Regions from separate parts of the Mesorhizobium sp. J428 genome, predicted to be linked through region 1. Evidence: predicted binding sites of a transcription regulator. Region 1 holds the regulator's gene; each other region holds the start of a gene.
The links. The regulator LexA, encoded in region 1, represses DNA repair genes until DNA is damaged. The targets are predictions, from matches to a motif close to TGTTCNNNNTGTGTTCNG.
Positions count from the first base shown of each region.

Region 1 (4,148 bases):
CCGCCTGGTCGAGAAGACCGGCGGCAAGTCGGGCGACTACCGCCGGACGAACGGCTGATCCAATGGCGCTGATGCCGGTGAAGGACGCCCTGGCCCGCCTCCTCGACGGGGCTGCCCCGCTCGCATCCGAAACCGTCGCGATCGGCCAGGCCGCGTGGCGCGTGCTCGCCACAGACATCGCGGCGCTGCGCACCCAGCCGCCCTTCGACGCCTCCGCGATGGACGGCTATGCGGTCCGCGCCGCCGACGTCGCATCGGTGCCCGCGACGCTGCGTGTCATCGGCGAGGCGCCGGCCGGCAAGGGGTTCACGGGCACGGTTGGCCCCGGCGAAGCGGTCCGCATTTTTACCGGCGCACCGGTTCCTGCCGGGGCCGACGCCGTGCTGATCCAGGAGAACACGCGCCTCTCGCCCAATGGTGTGGAAGCATTGGAGCCCGTCGCGGCCTTCCGCAACATCCGCCGGCAAGCTCTCGACTTCCGCGAAGGTGAGCCTCTGCTCGAGGCGGGCCGGCTCCTCGATCCCGCCGCCGTCTCGCTGGCGGCTGCCGCCAACCACGCGGCGCTGCCGGTCATCCGCAAGCCGCTGGTCGCTATCCTCGCCACGGGCGACGAACTGCTGCCGCCGGGCAGCGAGACCGGGCCGGACCAGATCATCTCCTCGAATGCCTATGGCGTGGCTGCCGTGGTCGAAAAGATGGGTGCCGTCCCCCTCGATCTCGGCATCGTACGTGACGACCGCTCTGGGATCGCCGCGGCGATAGATGGCGCACGCGCAGCGGGCGCGGACATCATCGTCACGCTCGGCGGCGCCTCGGTCGGCGACCACGACCTGGTGCGCGAGGTGCTGAGTTCTGCCGGTATGACGCTCGACTTCTGGAAGATCGCGATGCGGCCCGGCAAGCCGCTGATGTTCGGCCGATTGGGCGACGTGCGGGTGCTCGGGCTCCCCGGCAATCCGGTGGCCTCTCTCGTCTGCTCGCACCTTTTCGTCGCGCCGCTCGTCGCGCAACTGGGAGGACGGCCCCATATGTTGGACATTCGGGACGCGGTTCTGGGTGTCGACATGACCGAAAACGACCAGCGTGAGGACTATGTCCGCGCCCGTGTCGAGAGTCGCGACGGCCAACTCGTTGCAGCGCCCTTCCCTGTGCAGGATTCTTCGATGCTGCGGATTCTGGCCGACGCCAACGCCCTCATCGTCCGTCCGCCCTTCGCTCCCGCAGCCCCTGCGGGCTCTCCCTGCCGCGTGGTTCTGCTGCGATGAGAAGCCGGCTCGGCAAATAGCCTGAACGAACGGTAAACAAATTCACTAAAATTTAAGCGGTTGCAGAACACATATCGAACAGATAGTGTTTGTTCTGGTTTTGTTTGTCTGGCGATTCTTGGAGGGCGAAATGCTGACGCGCAAGCAACACGAGTTGCTGATGTTCATCCACGAGCGGATGAAGGAGTCCGGCATTCCCCCTTCCTTCGACGAGATGAAGGAGGCGCTGGACCTTGCCTCGAAGTCCGGCATCCACCGCCTGATCACGGCGCTGGAGGAGCGCGGCTTCATCCGCCGCCTGCCCAACCGGGCGCGCGCGCTGGAAGTCGTCCGCCTACCGGAATCGATGTCTCCCGCCCTCGCCGGCCCGCGCAAATTCTCCCCGAGCGTCATCCAGGGCAGCCTCGGCCAGAAGCCGGCCGAGCCGCCGCGCGCGCCCGTTGCCAGCAACGATGCGGGCAGCGCGATCTCGATCCCCGTCATGGGCCGCATCGCGGCCGGCGTGCCGATCGACGCCATCCAGCACCAGACCCACGCGATCATGGTGCCGCCGGAAATGCTGTCGGGCGGCGAGCACTATGCCCTTGAAGTGAAAGGAGATTCGATGATCGAGGCCGGCATCTTCGACGGCGATACGGTCATCATCCGCAACACGAACGCGGCCACCCCCGGCGACATCGTCGTGGCCCTGGTCGACGAGGAAGAAGCCACACTCAAGCGCTTCCGCCGCAAGGGCGCCTCGATCGCTCTCGAAGCCGCCAACCCGGCCTACGAGACGCGGATCTTCGGCCCGGACCGGATCAAGGTGCAGGGTCGTCTCGTCGGCCTCATCCGGAAATACTGAGCGTCGCGAAGAGCCGACGAGTGGTTCAGGAAGCCGGCTTCGTGCCGGCTTTTTTGTTTGCGGGCTCGTAAGGAGCCATGCCTCTGGCGGCGCGCGAGAAGCGGCGGTGGTCGTGCCAGGGACGCGTGCCGGACAGGGCGTAGGTGACGGAAGCGTTTCCCACACCGTCGAAGCGGATCTCTGCGCTGCCGTCCAGCGCAAGCCGTCGCGCGGTGATGATTTGCACTTTGCTGTGCGGGCAGGGATTGGCAGCCGTCGGATCGGCGATGACGATTACGCTCGCCGTGTCGCAGGCCTGCTCGGCGTCGGGCATCGTCAACGCATGAGCGACCACGGCTCCCGACTCATGTTCGACCCGGCACAGGTCGCCCGCGCAGAAGAATCGCGCCGGAGAAATATCCATGACGGTGCCAGTGGTTCCGGCTTCCGTCTCCTTTGCCGGCTTCATGATACCGGTTGCCATCGTCGCCCGCGACCAGTCTTCGACCGTAAACGCATTCGGACGGTCGCGGTTGACTGCCAGCATGCCGTCCCGCGTCCTGATCCCGACCAGTCGCGCATCCTCGGAGACGTAGGCCTGCGGCAATTCGCGAAGCGTCAGGCTTGCAAAGCCCACGACGGCGAGCGGGACCGCGAGCAGTCTCACCGCGGTCGTCGTGGCAAGCGTGAGCGGCACCAGCGCAAGCGCGAGCAGGACAACGGAAGCGGAGGGAACCGCGCCGATCGCATCGACCGGCGTGCGCTCGGCGAGCCAGCGGACGATGGCAAGTGCCAGCGACAGCCCCTGCCCCATGATTATGAAGACTGGCCCATCGAGGCCGAAAGGCATCAGCACCATTCCGGCCACCGCCGCCGGCATCACGACGACCGAAAACACGGGCATGGCCGCGAGGTTTGCGACAAGGCCGAGCGGCGAGACACGCTGGAAATGCCAGGCGCCGAAGATGCCGGTCGCGACGCCGGCGATCAGCGACGTGGCCGCCAACCCCGCGGCGTAGAAGACGACCGTTCGCGCAATCCGCAGGAGCGCGCCACGCTGTGCAGGATTCGGTTGTGCTCGGCGCGCTCTGCGTTCCGCCCACCAGCCATAGGCGGAAACGAGCGCGGCCGTTGCCGCGAACGACATCTGGAAGCTTGGCCCGACGACCTCGTGCGGCGAGAGCACGATGATGATCAGGGCGGCGATCGCCAGGTTGCGCATCGTCAGCGCCGCGCGATCGAAAAGCAGCGCGACCAGCATCACCGCGATCATTAGGAAGCTGCGCTCGGCGGCGACCTGCGAACCTGAGATAAGAAGATAGGCGGCAAGTGCTGCCAGCGCGCCGACAGCCGCGTATTTCCGCACCGGATGGCGCGAGGCAAATCCGGGAAAGGCGGCAAAGCCGAGCCGCAGCGACCCGATCACCACGCCCGCCACCAGCGCCATGTGCAGGCCGGAGATCGACAGCACATGCGCGAGCCCGGTGATGCGCAGCGTCTCGTTGACATCCTCCGGGATTCCCGCACGCACGCCGGCGACGAGCGCGGCCGCGATCTCGCCCTCGGGCCCACCGATATGGCCGCGGATGCGCCCGGCAAGCGCGAGGCGCCGCGCTTCGATCCAGGCTTCCACGCGCGCGCGCAACGAACTCTCGTCCGCCGCCGGCAAAACCTCAGGCCGCTTGAGAAAGAAGCCGCTCGCGCCAATCCGGTCGAAATAGCTTTCGAAAGCGAAATCGTAGGAGCCGGGACGCAACGGCCCGAGCGGCGGCGCGAGCCGCGCCAATCCCGTCACCGCAGCACCCGGCTCAAGGCCCGGCGGCGCGGATCGGGCCGTCAGGCGCACGCGGTCGGGCTGATAGCGCAACTTCGGCCGCTCTGTCGCCATCACCGCGAGCGTCAACCTTATGCGCCCCTTCTCGCGGGTTTCGATCGTCTCGACACGCCCCGTCAGCCGTGTGGTGATTTCGCCGCCGATCACCTTCGTGCTGGAGCGCCAGGTTTCCACCTTGCCGAAGAAGGCACCACCAACGAGGAGCAGAAGTGCCAGCGCGAGATAT
Region 1 covers NZ_JAJOMX010000001.1:5,004,005-5,008,152, forward strand. Annotated here, with positions in the region: gene moaC (cyclic pyranopterin monophosphate synthase MoaC) at 1-58, shown strand, start outside; gene glp (gephyrin-like molybdotransferase Glp) at 63-1,265, shown strand; gene lexA (transcriptional repressor LexA) at 1,396-2,109, shown strand; gene LRS09_RS25220 (ComEC/Rec2 family competence protein) at 2,135-4,148, opposite strand, start outside.

Region 2 (4,148 bases), 3.0 Mb from region 1:
GTCGCATCGGACGCAGCGGCTGCTTCGGCGGCCCTCGCCGCTTCCGCCGCAGCATGCGCCTCTGCCCTCAGTCGGGCGGCTTCCGCCGCATCGGCATCGAACTTTGCGAGGCGCTCGGCGACTTCGGCCTGAGGCTTAGGCTCGGCGCGATAGCCGAGCGCCTTGAGAATCTCCTCCATGTCGGTCGCGGTGGCACCGAGTATCGACATCATCGGCGGCGTGACGAGGAAGGCGTTGCCGTCGTAGGCACCGTCCGGGCGCGATGCCGAGCCGGGCTTCCAGGCAAGTGCGGGACGGATCAGGTCGGCGACGCGTTCCAAAATGTCGACGCGGACCGCGCGGCGGCCAAGGATACGGAAGCCGGCGAGCTTGTAGAACTCTCGGTCGAACTGCTGGTCCACCACAACGGAGGTTCGGCCGGTTGCGAGCGCGTTGACCGGGTCGCCGAAACCGGGCTTGTCCTTGCCGTCGTTCTTGAGCGCCCACAGCAAGGTCAGGAGACCGGCAGGGGCGGGCTTGAGCAGTGCGGGCAGGAAGATGTGATAGGCGCCGAAGCGCACACCGAGGCGGCGCAGCGCCGCGCGCGAGTCCTGCTCGAGCGACTTCATCTCGTCGGCGACGTCGCGGCGGTTGAGCAGGCCGAAGCTTTCGACCAGGCGATAGGCGAGGCCGCGCGCGATGCCGGCGAGCTGGTCGGCGGCCTTGAGGTCGACGAGCGGCTTGAGCAGCGACTCGATCTGCCAGGCGACGAAGCGCTCGGCGCGCGCGGCGACCTTGTCGCGGGCAGGCCCGGTGAGCTGCTCGTCCGCCAGCAGGATGACGCGCGGCCTCAGTGCGTCCTCGCCCTCGGCCAGCGTGCCGATAGGCTGGCCGAGCCAGCGCAGCGTGCCGTCGTTGCCGAGCGCAAGGTCGCCGTTGGCGCAGGCCGAGAAGCGCTCGGCGCGCGTCTCGAACTCGGTCGCCAGCGCCTTCTGCGCGGCGGCCCGCACGGCCTTCGCGTCCTCGCCGCCGGCGGAACTGTCGGCGGTGAAGCGGAACCCCTGCAGTTCCCCGACATGGTGCCCTTCGACGGAGACCTCTCCGGTTGGGCTGATTTCGGCTTCGAGCATCGTATTTTCTCTAAGGCGCCTCATGAGCACGGATGTCCTGCGGTCTACGAAGCGTTTCGTCAACCGGTCATGAAGCGCGTCCGACAGTCTGTCTTCGATCTCGCGCGTTTTTTCCTGCCAGTGTGCCGGATCGGCAAGCCAGCCGGGCCGGTGCGACACGAAGGTCCAGGTGCGAATCTGGGCGATGCGGTGGGACAGCGTGTCGATGTCGCCCTCGACGGAATCGGCACGCCGCACCTGCTCGGCCATGTAGGCCTCGTCGACATGGCCGCGCTCGGCGAGGTCAACATAGATCGAGCCGATCAGGTCGGCGTGCTGGGCGGGCGCGATGCGGCGGTAATCCGGCAGGGCGCAGGCGTCCCACAGCAGTGCTACCCGCTCAGGGTTGGTCGCCAGATCGCGGATCATTGGATCGCGGGCGAGATATTCGAGCGCCTTCTGGTCGACGGCCGGCAGGGCCTTGGTCAGGCCGTCCACCATCGGCGGCGTCTCGATCGAGCGGCGCAGGGCTTCGAGGCTCGCGAAGTCGAAATCGGGCGTGCGCCACTGCATCACCCGGACGGGATCGAACTCGTGGCCTTCGATCTTCTCCAGCAGCTCCTCGTCGAACGGGATCACCTGGCCGGTGACGCCGAAGGTGCCGTCACGGACGTGGCGGCCGGCGCGGCCGGCGATCTGGCCGATCTCGGCGGCGGTGAGCTCACGGTACTGGTAGCCGTCGAACTTGCGATTCTGGGCGAAGGCGACGTGGTCGACGTCGAGGTTGAGGCCCATCCCGATGGCGTCGGTGGCGACGAGGAAGTCGACGTCGCCGGACTGGTAGATTTCGACCTGCTTGTTGCGGGTGCGCGGCGACAGCGCGCCGAGCACCACCGCCACCCCGCCGCGCTGGCGACGGATCAGCTCGCCGATGGCGTAGACCTCCTCCGAGGAGAAGGCGACGATGGCCGAGCGGCGCGGCAGGCGGGTGATTTTCTTCTGGCCGGCATATTCGAGCCGCGACATGCGCGGCCGCGTCACCACCGACAGGCCTCGCAGCGTGTGCTCCAGGATGCCGCGCATCGTGCCGGCGCCGAGAAGCAGCGTCTCGTCGCGGCCGCGCAGGTGGAGGATGCGGTCGGTGAAGATGTGGCCGCGCTCCAGGTCGCCGGCCAGTTGAACCTCGTCGATCGCGACGAACGCGGCGTTGGTCTGGCGCGGCAAGGCCTCGACGGTACAGACCGAATAACGCGCGCCGGGCGGCAAGATTTTCTCCTCGCCGGTGACGAGGGAGACGTTGGCGATGCCGACCTTGTCGGCGACGCGCTGGTAAACCTCGCGCGCGAGCAGACGCAGCGGCAGGCCGATGATGCCGGAGGGATGCGCCACCATGCGCTCGATGGCGAGATGCGTCTTGCCCGTGTTGGTCGGGCCGAGCACGGCGGTCACGCCGCGTCCGGACAGGATCATCGCATCTTTCGGTCGGGGCTGGACATTCATCAGTCGGAAGGCCTTTGGCGCACCGTGGAAAGCCTGTGCGGTACAGCCGGCGGGGGACCGACTGCCATCAATATAGGGCAGCAAGGGCATTGCACAACGGCACGGTCGCCGGCGGCCTATTCCGCTCCCACGCTGCGACATTAACAACCGGAACGAGTCTGGAACGAATCAGCGACGAATCACTGACTCGCCCAGATTCATGTTCTGTTCACCGCAAGATGTTGATTTGAATCGCGATTCTCCACCACATGCTGAATCGCTTCGACTGTTCGTCAGGCGGTGAGACAGGCAGGCGTTAACCTTTCGCGCAGCAGGTGGCCGCCGCACCTTCCGAAGACGCTCAGCTCGCGGCCAAGCTTATGGAATTGTTAGGCAATCTTAACCGGACATGACGCCGCGGTCGGTCACCGAGGCGATCCGCGTTAACGAACCGCTCAAAGCCGGAACGAATCGGCGACGAATCAGCTTTCGTGCGGGGTTTCCGATCCGTTCACCGCAACATCTGGTGGCTTGCGGTGGGGAGCGTCACAAACGGGGTCATTCTCGACCGGACGCAACCTATCCGATTCCGATGCCACGTTAACCATGCTGCGCCGAAACGGGACATCGAAGGGCATCTGCAGCGCCTTCCATAAGCTTGTTGGGGATTGCACACCAAGGTGGACGATCCGGCTTGCCGTTGGGTCAAAACCGTGACTCTTTTTGAAGCAGCCGCTCGGCCCTCGCGCGGCCGGCCGGCGCACGCCGGTCCATGATCGCGATTTGCTCCGATGGAGGGGTCCATGCAAAAGCGTCTCTTCGCCGAATTCCTCGGCACGTTCTGGCTTGTGTTCGGCGGCTGCGGCAGCGCCGTTCTCGCCGCCGCGTTTCCGGATGTTGGTATCGGTTTGCTTGGCGTGTCGCTCGCCTTCGGCCTCACCGTGCTGACGATGGCCTATGCCGTCGGCGGCATCTCGGGCGGTCACTTCAACCCGGCGGTCTCCGTCGGCCTCCTGGTCGCCGGCCGCTTCCCGGCGAAGGACCTGATCCCCTACGTGATCGCACAGCTCGTCGGCGCGGTGGTCGCGGCGGCGGTGCTCTACTTCATCGTCAGCGGTAAGGCGGACTTTGCCGGCGTCGGCGGCTTTGCGTCCAATGGCTACGGCGAATTCTCGCCCGGCAAGTTCTCGCTGGGTGCCGCGCTGGTCATGGAAGTCGTGATGACCTTCGTCTTCCTGATGATCATCCTCGGCGCCACCACCGGCCGGGTTCCGGCGGGCTTCGCCCCGATCGCGATCGGCCTCGGACTGACGCTGATCCACCTCGTGTCGATCCCCGTGACCAATACCTCGGTCAACCCTGCCCGCTCCACCGGCGTGGCGCTGTTTGCCGAAACGCCTGCGCTGGCGCAGCTGTGGCTGTTCTGGGTCGCCCCCATCGTCGGCGCAGCCATCGCCGGCGTCGTGCACAAGGCCGTCTTCGGCGACGACTGACAAAAACGCCGGCGCGCCACCTGAAGCGGGTGGCGCGCCGCTGCGCGATTTGGCACATTCCGCTCCGCAGACAGGAGCCGGCCATGCA
Region 2 covers NZ_JAJOMX010000001.1:2,009,483-2,013,630, reverse strand. Annotated here, with positions in the region: gene LRS09_RS10090 (helicase-related protein) at 1-2,588, opposite strand, end outside; gene aqpZ (aquaporin Z) at 3,371-4,060, shown strand; gene LRS09_RS10080 (pyridoxamine 5'-phosphate oxidase family protein) at 4,144-4,148, shown strand, end outside.
Region 2: a site for LexA is predicted at 2,737-2,754, ahead of LRS09_RS10090 (helicase-related protein). Genes of this name have one in related genera too.

Region 3 (4,148 bases), on a different contig from region 1:
CTTTTTGCGGTTGATGAACAGTGCGAGTTCCATGGGCCGCAGGTCTTCGCGCTGCAGGTTTTCGATAACCTGATCGTAGTCGTCGTGCTGCTGATCGACGAAAGCGGGGATTTCCTCGCGGCCAGCGTCTATCGAAGCACGATAGCGACGCTCGCCGTAGTTCAAGATCCATTTGCCGGGCTTGTCCGGGTGAGGGCGCACCGAAACCGGCGACTTAACGCCGCGCGCCTTCACGGAAGCGACCATTTCGGCCATCTTGACCGGATCGAACGACTTTCGCGGCTGGTTTGGATCGACTTCGATGTCGGCGAGACGGATCATCAAAGGCTCGCCGGCGGCGGTGGCCGGGGTAGGGGGCGCTTCATCGAGCGCAGAAAGGTCGAGCGCCATTATGCAACCTCCATCAGTTGTGCGATTTTGTCGAAGACGGGGCGCATTTCGCGCCAAGCGTCGCGGCCGGACGTTTTGCCGAGCCGCCACACCGGCACGCCGGCCGCTTGCGCCTCGGCGATCGCTGTCGATTTCTTGATTGCAGCGAAGCCGGGCGACATTGCGATGAGGTATTTCGGGTACGCCGTGGAAAGGGCGCGGAAGTTGTCGCGCTGGAACGGCGTCGGCTCCACTTTGTTTGGCAAGATGCCGAGGAATTTCAGCTTCTTGTTGAGCGTTGCCTGAATTCGCCGGATGCCGATATTTTCGTGGTTCAACAGGTCGCCGATCCCATCGATGGCCTCCTGGTTGAGTTCGATCGGCGCGAGCACGTAATCGGCGACGACGAGCGGAGACAGTTGGCGGATGTCCGGATTCGGGTTCGTGTCGATGATGCAGACATCGAAACTGTCTGCAACGCGAGCCAGGAACGCCAGAAGATTCGAGGCGTAGGCGTTGTGTTCCGCCGCCTTCTTTTCCATCTTGAGCAAGTCGCCATCGCCCGGGACCAAGACAAATTCAGCGTGCTCGATGTCGGCTTTCGGGTCGGTCAGGAGCTTGCTGCTGGTCGTAGCGGACACGACGCAAAAACCGCCGGTTCTCAACGCTTTGGTGGTGTTGCGCTGGTGGTCGAGGTCGATCACCAGGACGCGCTTGTTCATGGGTTGGTTGATCGGCTGGCTAAAAAAATAAGCCAGTTGACAGGCGACGGCGCTTTTGCCGACGCCGCCCTTCTGATTGGCCAGGACAATCGTTTTCATCCGTTGCTCCGTAGGAAATTGCGAACTGTCGTCTCCGAAGTCGTCACGCCGTTGGTTTTGAGGTAGGCGACGACTTGTGCGAAGGTGTAACCCTTCTCGCGAAGGGTCTGCATGTCGTTGAGAAAAGAGGTGAGGGGGTGCACCGCCAGCTTGGGCTGCTCTTTTTGCATGAATGCTTCGAGCCGCTTCCGCTCGGTCATTCGTTCGGCCATTCGCTCGGCCTTCTCCTTAAACCGCGCCAGAAGCACGCGAGCGTGCTTCGGCGTAACGGCGTGTTTCGCCGCCGTTTCCGGCAGCGAAACACCATCCACGAGAATGTGGCGCGCGATGGCCAGCGATTTTTTGGACCATCGACACGACGCCGCTACAGCTGCGAACTGCACGGCGTCCATCTGTGGCACTGTCCCTTGCGTCATGGTTCAGTTTGCGCCCTGGCGCTCTTGCAGCTCGGCTCGCTTGATCGAACCCGGCGCACCGAATTCGAAATCTTCGACCCGGAAATCGAAGCCATAGACGGTCTCGCCAGTCTTGCTGTCCTGGTAGTCGTTGTTGCGCAACGACCACTGGACGATCAGCTGATCGCCCCTGCGACAGTTTTCGGCGATGGCTTCGCCCTTCTTGTTGAAGGCCACGAACTGGACCCTCACCGCGCGTTCGAGGCTGTTGTTGTTGTCGTCCTTGCCCGCGTACTCGTTGGAAATCAGCGTGAACCTGCAGACGGCGCCAGATGCCGTTCTGCGCAGAGCCGGCGCGTCTGCGAGGCGGCCGGCAAAGGTATTGCTTTGCATGGATTTCTCCGATGGAGCGACGGAATTCGCCGCGAATCAAGTATAACAGAAGGGAAAACAAACAGACAACAACTAGACAACAATCCGGAAAACAGTTTCCGTGGGCTGAGCATCCAAAATCGAGGGGATTTTTCCATCTTCTTCGCCAGTTCACCGCCAATTCGCGCGGGCTGAAAAGCGAGCTGCAAAACCGCAGCGCCGCCCCGAAAAGACAAATCGCACCAAAAGCGCCTGGGAGGCCCTAGGAGCGTGACCGCGCCGGCGGCCGCTTCGCTCCACCTGATGCGCTAGAGCGCCTTCCACGGTCGAATGCGAGCCGATTTGAGCCACTTAAAACTCAACGGTCGCCCCCATTTTTTTCAAAAGCCATTGCGGCGGTTCTGCCGGGCTCGACGTTGGAAGTGTGAGTTCTGGTGGTTGATGGAAGATCAAGTAGTAGACCAGTGCCCGTAGGGCACGCTATTGGAGGCGGCTTGCCGCCGACAGGCCGTCGCCAATGGCGACGGGGCGGAGCGCCGAAGGCGCGGAGGGTAGGTGTTGTTGTGAGCTTCTAGCTGGGGGAGTGGTTGATTGAAGTGCTCTAGCTACAGGTATAGATATAGGTAAATCTGAATCAATATAGGGAGAGTTCACCGCCTGCGCGAAATCCGTTTTTTTTTCAATGCTTTAACGCTCATTTTCGATTCCGGACGCAAGACTGTTTCAGCGTCTGGGCATAAGAGTGTTTCAGCGTCAGTTTCTGTGGACAAGCGTGTTTTCCGCAATGAATCCAAGAGATTGCACACAAGACAATTTCAGCGTGGATAACGTCTTTGATCCACAGGGTTATGCACAGACTTACCCACCGCTTATCGCCATGATTGCGATATGGCAGTGGCTGCCGAGGGACCATGTGAAAGGCCCGGCGGTAGCCGGGCCTGCGGAGGGCAGCGCTTAACAGTATTGACTACGGCCGTCGGCGTAGCATGAAGCGCGGTTTGCCCTTGAGGACGGCGCAGCCTTGATCGAGGAATTCGGCTGCGTTCTCAATCTTCTCTCGTATCTGCTGCGCCTCCGCAGTCAGCGTGTCGAATTGCTTGGCCCTGGCGATGCTCTCCCGCGCTTCCTGGATCTTGTCGTCGTCCGCACCAACGTAGTCGCGGCGTCGCGGTTGGCCGGGCTGCTGTGGGTAGAGCAGATAGAGGTAGCGGGGGGCGCCATTGCCGTCCGGCCGCCACCACTCCGTTGCGTAGATCAGTCCGGCAGCTTTGAGTTTCGCAGTCTGACCTACGAGGTCGACGTTGGCCTCAAGCTCTTCGAGCGTTGGCAGCAGGTCATAGATCAGGTTTTGCAGCTCGCCGGTAAGCGAGCCCTGTACCCCTCATCTCCTGGGCGAGAGGTCGGGCCATGGCGATTACCGCTCCCGATCCACGACAGCGGCCCTTTCGGTAGGCGAGGGGATCTCCGCGCCGAACGCCACGACCTGAAGCGCAACCTTGTCTTCGATGCTCATCGCGTCGAACTCTTCGGCGGTCATTGTGGCGTCGGTGTCGACGTACTCGATCCAAATATCCCAGCTGGCGGCGATTTCAGCGTAGGTCGGGGTGCTCATGGCTTAGATTCCCAGGGCGAGGCGGCCGGCGTAGTAGACGGCCAGCACCACCGCGCCAGCCAGCAGCAGAAATAGGCCCGCCGCCTGGACATAGACGAACACAGTTCCGACCGCCAACGCGCCACGGATCACACGCGTCGCGAAACCCACCACCAGATCATCGAAGAACTTCATACCTCCTCCTTTGCCGTCGTTTCGGAATGGTGACGACACAACGCCACAATAGCATATTTTGGCGATGTTGTGTCACCACTTATCGGAATGTCAACCCCTCGTTTTTGCGAGGGATTCGAGACCGACCAGCTTCTCACTGCAGACCGCTTTTGCTCCGCTGCTTTGCGAGTTGCCTTAGCCGGAACAGTGGCTCTCTGCCGTCATAGGTCGCGGCTGCAGGCGACCAGGACGGAACCGTCCATCGATTTCCGCTGCTTCGCCGAGAGCCCTGAGCCGTTGCCCGGGGATCAGCCGCGGATCGAGCTGCAGAGCGCAAAGGCGACGCCAGAAGCGCAGCGTAGGCGTTGGCGAAGCTACCTTTGTGCCGGCAGCGACGCGGCTACGATCAGGGCACGCGCCTCGGGA
Region 3 covers NZ_JAJOMX010000003.1:39,942-44,089, reverse strand. Annotated here, with positions in the region: gene LRS09_RS27390 (ParB/RepB/Spo0J family partition protein) at 1-390, opposite strand, end outside; gene LRS09_RS27385 (ParA family protein) at 390-1,190, opposite strand; gene LRS09_RS27380 (hypothetical protein) at 1,187-1,582, opposite strand; gene LRS09_RS27375 (single-stranded DNA-binding protein) at 1,610-1,978, opposite strand; gene LRS09_RS27370 (hypothetical protein) at 3,372-3,569, opposite strand; gene LRS09_RS27365 (hypothetical protein) at 3,573-3,743, opposite strand.
Region 3: a site for LexA is predicted at 2,032-2,049, ahead of LRS09_RS27375 (single-stranded DNA-binding protein). Genes of this name have one in related genera too.